DNA from 2 places in the Rhizobium brockwellii genome. Region 1 is predicted to be linked to the other one. Evidence: predicted binding sites of a transcription regulator. Region 1 holds the regulator's gene; the other holds the start of a gene.

Evidence for each region. The regulator PhoB, encoded in region 1, activates phosphate uptake and scavenging genes when phosphate is short. The targets are predictions, from matches to a motif close to TGTCATNNANCTGTCAT.
Region 2: a site for PhoB is predicted at 1,928-1,944, ahead of RLCC275e_RS06205 (alpha-D-ribose 1-methylphosphonate 5-triphosphate diphosphatase). Genes of this name have one in related genera too.

Annotation. Positions count from the first base shown of each region.
Region 1 covers NZ_CP053439.1:161,035-165,243, reverse strand. The annotation lists gene RLCC275e_RS00825 (aspartate aminotransferase family protein) at 1-355, opposite strand, end outside; gene RLCC275e_RS00820 (GcrA family cell cycle regulator) at 776-1,309, shown strand; gene phoB (phosphate regulon transcriptional regulator PhoB) at 1,556-2,239, opposite strand; gene phoU (phosphate signaling complex protein PhoU) at 2,373-3,086, opposite strand; gene pstB (phosphate ABC transporter ATP-binding protein PstB) at 3,131-3,946, opposite strand; gene pstA (phosphate ABC transporter permease PstA) at 3,963-4,209, opposite strand, start outside.
Region 2 covers NZ_CP053439.1:1,217,190-1,221,398, forward strand. The annotation lists gene RLCC275e_RS06195 (molybdopterin-containing oxidoreductase family protein) at 1-1,267, shown strand, start outside; gene RLCC275e_RS06200 (NUDIX domain-containing protein) at 1,264-1,857, shown strand; gene RLCC275e_RS06205 (alpha-D-ribose 1-methylphosphonate 5-triphosphate diphosphatase) at 2,002-3,171, shown strand; gene purN (phosphoribosylglycinamide formyltransferase) at 3,168-3,839, opposite strand; gene purM (phosphoribosylformylglycinamidine cyclo-ligase) at 3,836-4,209, opposite strand, start outside.

The sequences.
Region 1 (4,209 bases):
GATGGCCCTTGGAAAACTGATAGCGGCGGGCCGTCTTGATCGCGCATTCGAGCGCCTCGGCACCTGAGTTGGTGAAGAACACCTTGTCGGCGAAGGTGGCGTCGGTCAGGCGTTTAGCCAGACGCTCCTGTCCGGGGATCTCATAGATGTTCGACAGGTGCCAGACCTTGTCGGCCTGCTCCTTCAGCGCGCCGACCACATGCGGATTGCTGTGGCCGACGGAGGTGACGGCGACGCCGGCGCCGAAATCGAGATATCGCTCGCCAGTTTCGGTGATCAGCCATACGCCCTCGCCTCGCTCGAACCGCAGTGGGGCACGAGAATAGGTGTCATAAAGCGGCGCGGCTTCAGCCATGGCGCGATCTCCATCAAAGTTGCCGGGCAATGACTCCGGCTAAGGAAACCAGGCCCGAAAAATCAAAAATGCCGCCTTGCGGCGGCGAGTGGCACTATTTCCTTTTCGCGCTGCAATGTCAACAAAACGGCGCCCTTAGCGTATGCAGCACAGGTGTACAGCGGCATTTTCAGTCTTCAACAGGCATTATTGCAGAAATGCCACGCAGGGACAGCAAGTTGGGGAAAACTACGAATTCGATTCATCCGGATTCATGCGACTCTTGTCACGGAGTCAGGCTCACACTAGGTTAAAGATCAATTACTAGACTGCATGCGGCGGAACTAGTCACCAAAATTGATCAAGCGTTTCTTGTTTCGGAGCTCCCGGGACAACGGTGAGGGATTCTGCCATCACCAACGCAAAAGGTGGAGACAGGGCATGAACTGGACAGACGAGCGGGTCGAGAAACTCAAGAAGCTTTGGGCCGAAGGACTGAGCGCCAGCCAGATCGCGGCACAACTTGGCGGTGTCAGCCGAAACGCGGTCATCGGTAAAGTGCACCGGCTGTGCCTTCCCGGCCGTGCCAAGGCCGGCGGCACCAACACCGCGGCGCGAACGCCGAAGCGCAATACATCGGCGCCGCGCGCGCCGAACTTCGCCTCTCGGATCACCACCCGCACCGTCACCCGCCAGCAGGGCGCGACGATGCTGAAGGAAGAGATCGAGATCGAAACGATCGAGGAAATGGAATACGTGCCGAGAGGCAATGTGGTGGTGCCGATTTCGCGCCGCCTCGGCCTGACGGAACTGACCGAGCGCACCTGCAAGTGGCCGGTCGGCGATCCGCTGAAGGACGACTTCCATTTCTGCGGCTGCGAATCCCCCGACAATTCGCCCTATTGCAGCTATCACCAGAAGCTTGCCTACCAGCCGGTCAACGAACGCCGCCGGGCAGCCGCGCGGGCCAGCTGAGGGGGCTGACCATCGTTAGAATGCAGAAAACGGGCCGAGTGGCCCGTTTTTTTATGCGCGGATGGAAGCTCAGGTTTCCCTCCGTCATGCTCGGCCTTGTGCCGAGCATCTGATCACCTCAACCACTTGAGAGAAAAAACTTTATTTTCAAATGCTTAATTTGGCGTGCGCAGATCCTCGGCACAAGGCCGAGGATGACGTCGCGGGTTTTGCCGGGGCTTTGCCAGCAGGCTCAGATGAAAGCCCTCAGGCTTCCATCGAATAACCGGCGCCGCGGACGGTGCGGATGACGTCCTGCATGTTGGAGAAATTCAGCGCCTTGCGCAGGCGGCCGACATGGACGTCGACGGTGCGCTCGTCGACATAGATATCGTGGCCCCAGACACCATCCAACAGCTGTGAGCGGGAGAAGACCCGGCCCGGCGACGACATCAGGAATTCCAGCAGGCGGAATTCGGTGGGGCCGAGGCGGACTTCGCGGGTCTTGCGATGGACGCGATGGGTCTCACGGTCGAGCTCGATGTCACCGCATTTCAGCACCGTCGACAGCACCTCGGGACGGGCGCGACGCAGCATCGCCTTGACGCGGGCAACGAGCTCGGGGGTCGAGAAGGGCTTGACGACATAATCGTCGGCGCCCGTCGACAATCCGCGGACACGCTCGCTCTCTTCGCCGCGCGCCGTCAGCATGATGATCGGCAGACGCTCGGTCTCCGGCCGCATGCGCAGGCGCCGGCAGAGCTCGATGCCGGAGACGCCGGGCAGCATCCAATCAAGGATGAGAAGATCGGGCGTGCGCTCCTGAAGCCGCATTTCGGCTTCGTCGCCACGAAGGATGGTATCGACCTCGAAGCCTTCCGCTTCGAGATTGTAGCGAAGAAGCACGCTGAGGGCTTCCTCGTCTTCAACAACTGCAACTCTCGGGATCATGCGTGTCGGTCTCCTCGCGCATGATCCTTAAACCAGGGTGATTTAAGCAATGCATCCTGCGCAAATTCAGAAATTGGCTGCGACCTCTTGCGCGCCCGGATGGGCGCGCACGCAAGCGGCGGGGTGTAGGCGGTTATTCGGTGACCGCGCCGACGGTGTTGGCGCTGTCGTCCTTCGGACGGTCGCCTTCCGGCTGCGCGCCTGTCGTCATGTAAAAGATCGTCTCGGCGATGTTGGTGGCGTGGTCGCCGATGCGCTCGATGTTCTTGGCGCAGAAGAGAAGATGCGTGCAGCTGGTGATGTTGCGCGGATCTTCCATCATGTAGGTCAGGAGCTCGCGGAACAGCGAGGTGTACATCGCGTCGATCTCGTTGTCGCGTTCGCGGATCGCATTCGCCTTGTCGGCGGAACGATTGGTGTAGACGTCGAGCACTTCCTTGAGCTGGACGAGCGCCAGCTCGGACAGATGCTCGAGGCCGCGGGCGAGCTTGCGGGGAACGCCGGTGCTTTGGACGGCGATGACGCGCTTGGCAGTGTTCTTGCCGAGGTCGCCGACACGTTCGAGATCGGCGGCGATGCGGATCGAACCCATGATTTCGCGCAGGTCCGCGGCCATCGGCTGGCGGCGGGCGATGGTGACGATCGCCTTGTCGCCGATTTCGCGTTCGGCGTGATCGAGGATCACATCGTCGGAGATGACCTTCTGCGCCAGCGCGGTATCGCCGTTGACGAGCGCCCGCACGGCTTCGGCGACCATCTGCTCGGCCAGGCCGCCCATTTCGGAAATCCGCCTGGACAGGAACTTCAGATCATCATCATAGGCAGAATAAATATGTGTCGATGCCATGGGGCTTTATCCTCGAATAACGGAAAGGCTTGGTGACGCCAAAATCAGCCGAAGCGACCCATGATGTAGTCCTGGGTGCGCGGATCGTCGGGATTGGTGAACATCTTGTCGGTGTCGTTCTCCTCGACGAGATTGCCGAGGTGGAACATGGCGGTGCGCTGCGAAACACGCGCGGCCTGCTGCATGGAGTGGGTGACGATGACGATCGTGTAGTTCTCGCGCAGCTCGTGGATCAGCTCCTCGACCTTGGCGGTGGCGATCGGGTCGAGCGCCGAGCAGGGCTCGTCCATCAGGATCACTTCCGGGCTGACGGCGACGGCACGCGCAATGCAGAGGCGCTGCTGCTGACCGCCCGACAGGCCGGTGCCGGACTCGTGCACGCGGTCCTTGACCTCGTTCCAGAGGCCGGCGCGCTGCAGGCTGGTCTCGACGATCTGGTCGAGATCGGCCTTCGACTTGGCGAGGCCATGGATGCGCGGGCCGTAGGAGACGTTTTCGTAGATCGTCTTCGGGAACGGGTTCGGCTTCTGGAAGACCATGCCGACGCGGGCGCGAAGTTCGACGACGTCGATATCGGGATCATAGATATCGTCGGTGTCGAGCGTGATCTTGCCGGTGACGCGGCAGCCGTCGATCGTGTCGTTCATGCGGTTGAGGCTGCGCAGGAAGGTCGACTTGCCGCAGCCGGACGGGCCGATCAGGGCGGTTACGGTGTTTTCGCGGATGTTCAGGTTCACATCGAATAGCGCGCGCTTTTCGCCGTAGTAAACCGAGACATCCTTTCCGATCATCTTATACGGGACGTTGCTCATCTTGTGATCCAGCGCCTTTTCAACTGCAGCTTCCGTCAACATGTTCATGATCTTGTAACTCCGTTTACCAGCGGCGCTCGAAGCGACGACGCAAGAGGATGGCGCCCATGTTCATGACGATCAGGAACAGGAGCAGGACGATGATGGCACCCGAAGTACGCTCAACGAAGGCACGTTCGGCCTCGTTGGCCCACATATAGACCTGTACGGGCAGAGCCGTCGAGGGATCGAGCGGTGTCGTCGGCGCGTTGGCGACGAAGGCGACCATGCCGATCAGAAGCAGCGGCGCGGTTTCGCCGAGCGCATGCGCC
Region 2 (4,209 bases), 1.1 Mb from region 1:
CGAAGCCTTCGCCAGCCTCGTCGGCACGACGAAGAAAACCTTCTTCCGCCTGGGCTACGGCTTCACCCGCCAGCGCAACGGCGCAGTCGCCATGCATGCGGCCGCCTCGATCGCCACCGTTCTCGGCTCCTGGCAATATGAAGGCGGCGGCGCCTTCCATTCGAACAGCGATATCTTTCGCTTGAACAGCGCCGAACTGACCGGCCGGTCGATGAAGGATGCCGATATCCGCATGCTCGATCAGTCGCAGATCGGCCGCGTGCTGACCGGTGATGCCGTGGCGCTGCGCCATCGCGGGCCGGTGACAGCGATGCTGATCCAGAACACCAATCCCGCAAACATCGCCCCCGAGCAGCGCCTCGTCAGACGCGGCTTTGCCCGTGACGATCTTTTCGTTGCCGTCCACGAGCAGTTCATGACCGAAACGGCTGAGATCGCCGATATCGTCATCCCCGCGACGATGTTCGTCGAGCACGACGACATCTACCGCGCCGGCGGCCAGAACCATATCCTGCTGGGGCCGAAGCTGGTCGAGCCACCGCCAACCGTGCGCACCAATCTCTTCGTCATCGAGGAACTGGCCAAACGCCTCGGCGTCGCCGATCGCCCCGGCTTCGGCTTCACCGCCCGCGAGATGGTCGACCGCATCCTCGAATCGAGTGGCCTGCCGGATTACAATCATTTCCTCGAACACAAATGGTTCGATCGCCAGCCTGCTTTCGAGGAAGCGCATTACCTGAACGGTTTTGCCCATCCGGATGGTAAGTTCCACTTTCGCCCGGACTGGATCAATCAGCCGGCGCCGAACAAACCGCCGGCCGCGATCGGCGCACTCGGTCCGCACGCAGCGCTTCCGGCCTTCCCCGATCAGGTCGATGTCATCGAAGTCGCCGATATCGAGCATCCCTTCCGTCTCGCCACGTCGCCGGCCCGCAATTTCCTGAATTCGAGCTTTTCCGAGACCAAGACCTCCCGCCAGAAGGAGGGCCGCCCTGAAGTGATGATCAATCCGGCCGACGCCGAAGCCAAAGGCATCACCCATGGCGATCTTGTCCGCATCGGCAACAGTCGCGGCGATCTGCGCATCCACGCCCGCATCACCACCGAAGTGAAATCGGGCGTGCTGATTGCCGAGGGTCTCTGGCCGAACAAGGCGCATGTCGACGGCGAGGGCATCAACGTCTTGACCGGCGCCGACCCCGTCGCACCCTACGGCGGCGCGGCCGTCCACGACAACAAGGTCTGGCTTCGCAGGGACGCAGCATGACCCAGCCGAAATCCCGGGTGAAGATCGCCGGCGAGGAAACCCTGTCGAATGGGTGGACGCGGCTGAGCAGCTACCTCCTCGACTATATCGACCGCAAGGGCGCAACCCATCGGTTGAAGCGGGAAGTCTACCACCGCACGCCGGCCGCCTGTATCCTGCTTTATGATCCCAGGCGCGATGTCGTGGTTCTCGTCCGCCAGTTCCGCCTCGCCGTTCATCTCAACGGCGATCCCGCCTGGATGATCGAGGTGCCGGCCGGCCTTCTCGACGACGACCATCCGGAAGCGGCGATCCGTCGCGAGGCGATGGAGGAGACCGGCTATCGCCTGCGCGATGCGCGCTTTCTGTTCAAATCCTATACTTCACCGGGTGCAGTCACCGAAGTCGTGCATTTCTTCGCAGCCCTCATCGACATCGCTGATCGCGTGGCTGAAGGCGGTGGCCTGGAAGAGGAACACGAGGATATCGAGGTCCTCGAAATCCCGCTCGACGAGGCTGCGGCGATGATCGAAACCGGCGAAATCTTCGACGCCAAGACGATCATGCTTCTGCAATGGGCGCTGTTGAACAGGGCAAATCTGACGGCGTGAATCTGCGAGGCGGGCGCATCGGGTCATTTCCAAAGCGCAACTTTCCGCTTTAAGATGATACGTCGCGAAATTTCATACGACTGTCACGAAGCAGTTCTATGCGCTGCGGTTTGTCAATCATCGGATGCGGTCAGGAGAAAGCCCATGTGGCTCAGCAATTTCACCCTCGTTCTCCCAAACGAGGTGGTGAGTGAAGGTTCCGTGCGTGTTGAGGGTGGCGTCATCGCGGAGATCCGGCCGGAGCCGGTCGCCGGTGCTGCCATCGATGGCGGCAGACGGCTGCTGATGCCGGGATTCGTCGATCTCCACGGCGACATGATCGAGCGCGAGATCGCCCCGCGGCCGAACGCGACGATGCCGATCGATTTCGGCATCCACGAACTCGACAAGAAGCTTGCCGCCGCGGGTGTCACGACGGCGTTTGCCGCCGTCTCCTTTGCGACCGAAAGCGTCTACGGCCACGTCCGCTCGCTGGAGACGACATCGGCGGTGATCGAAGGCATCAACCGCCTGCGTGATGATCTGCTGATCGACCACCGCGTCCACGCTCGTTACGAGATCACCAATGTCGGCGCAGCGCCTGCACTCGAACGCCTGCTGAATGCCGATCAGATCGACATGGTTTCGCTTACCGACCATACGCCGGGTCAGGGCCAGTACAACAACCTGCAAAGCTACATCCGTAGCATCTCCGAGCGCCGCGCCATCTCCGAGGAAATGGCGGCGGAGATCGTCGCCAAGCGCATCGCCATGCGCAACAATGCTGACATCGAGGCCAAGCTGAAGGAGATCGTCGCGCTGTCGCTGAAGCACAAGCTGTCGCTTGCCTCGCATGACGATGACAGCGTCGAAAAAGTCGCCGAGATGCACGATCTTGGCGTCACCATCAGCGAGTTTCCGGTCACTGCGCCTGCGGCCGAGGAGGCGCGCCGCCGCGGTCTCTGGACGCTGATGGGCGCGCCGAACGCGCTGCGCGGCCAGTCGATGTCGGGCAATCTCAGCGCGCTGGATGCCGCAAGGGCCGGCCTGTTGAGCGTCATCGCTGCCGATTATCATCCGGCTGCCTTCGTGCCCGGCATCTTCAAGCTTGCCGACATGGTGGAAGGCGGCCTGCCGGCAGCCGTTGCCATGGCGACCGGCAATGCGGCCCGCTCCGCCGGCCTGTCGGATCGCGGCGAGATCGCCGTCGGCCAGCGCGCTGATCTTGTCGTGGTCGAGCCCGGCGATGTCCACCGGATCCGCGCGACGTTCCGCGCCGGCCGCTTCGTCTACAGCGACGGCACGCTGCATCCGTTAAGGGCGTTGGCGGCTTAAGCGCGGTCGCCGATCAGCGAAATAAGCTGGGTCTTGGGTGCGGCGGTCGAAGCCTCCGCGCCGACGGCCTTGCCGCCTTCCATCGTCACACGGCCTTCGGCAAAGAGCCGCAAGGCTTGCGGATAGATCTGGTGTTCGATGGTGAGCACACGCGCGGCAAGGCTTTCGGCCGTGTCGCCAGAAAGAACAGGTACGGCTGCCTGGCCGATCACCGGCCCCTCATCCATGCCTTCGGTGACGAAATGCACTGTGCAGCCGGCAATCCGCATGCCGGCGTCGATCGCCCGCTGATGGGTGTGCAGGCCGGGAAATAGCGGCAGCAGGGAAGGGTGGATGTTGAGCATCCGGCCTTCGTAACGCTGGATGAAGGTCGCCGTCAGCAGCCGCATATAGCCTGCCAGGCAGAGAATGTCGGGCGAAAGCTCATCGAGCGCCGAAAAGATCGCCGCCTCATGCGCATCCTTGCTGGCATAGTCCTTACGGGGAAAGGCAAAGGTGGCAATACCTTCGGCGGCGGCCTTGGCAAGCCCGCCGGCATCCGTGTTGTCGGAGATCACCCCGACAATCTCGGCCGGGTAGTCGGCTGCCTTCGCCGCCGCAACCAGCGCCATCATGTTGGAGCCGCTGCCTGATATGAAGACGACGGCGCGTTTGCGCGGCGAGCTCATATGGCAAGCGTGCCCTTGTAGACCGTGCCGGCAGCGCCTTCGTCGCGGGCGATCATGCGGCCGAGCGTGATAACTGTCTCGCCCTCGGCTTCGAGTGCCGCGGAAACCGCCGCGACGTTCTCACCGGCGACGACGGCGATCATGCCGACGCCGCAGTTGAAGGTGCGCAGCATTTCCTTGGATTCGACGCCACCCGTCTTGGCGAGCCATGAAAACACCGGCGGCACCTGGACGGCGGCAAGATCGATCTCTGCCGCCAAATGCTTCGGCAGCACGCGCGGAATATTTTCCGGGAAGCCGCCGCCGGTGATGTGCGCCAGCGCCTTGATGGCACCGGTCTCGCGGATCGCCTTCAGAAGCGGCTTCACAT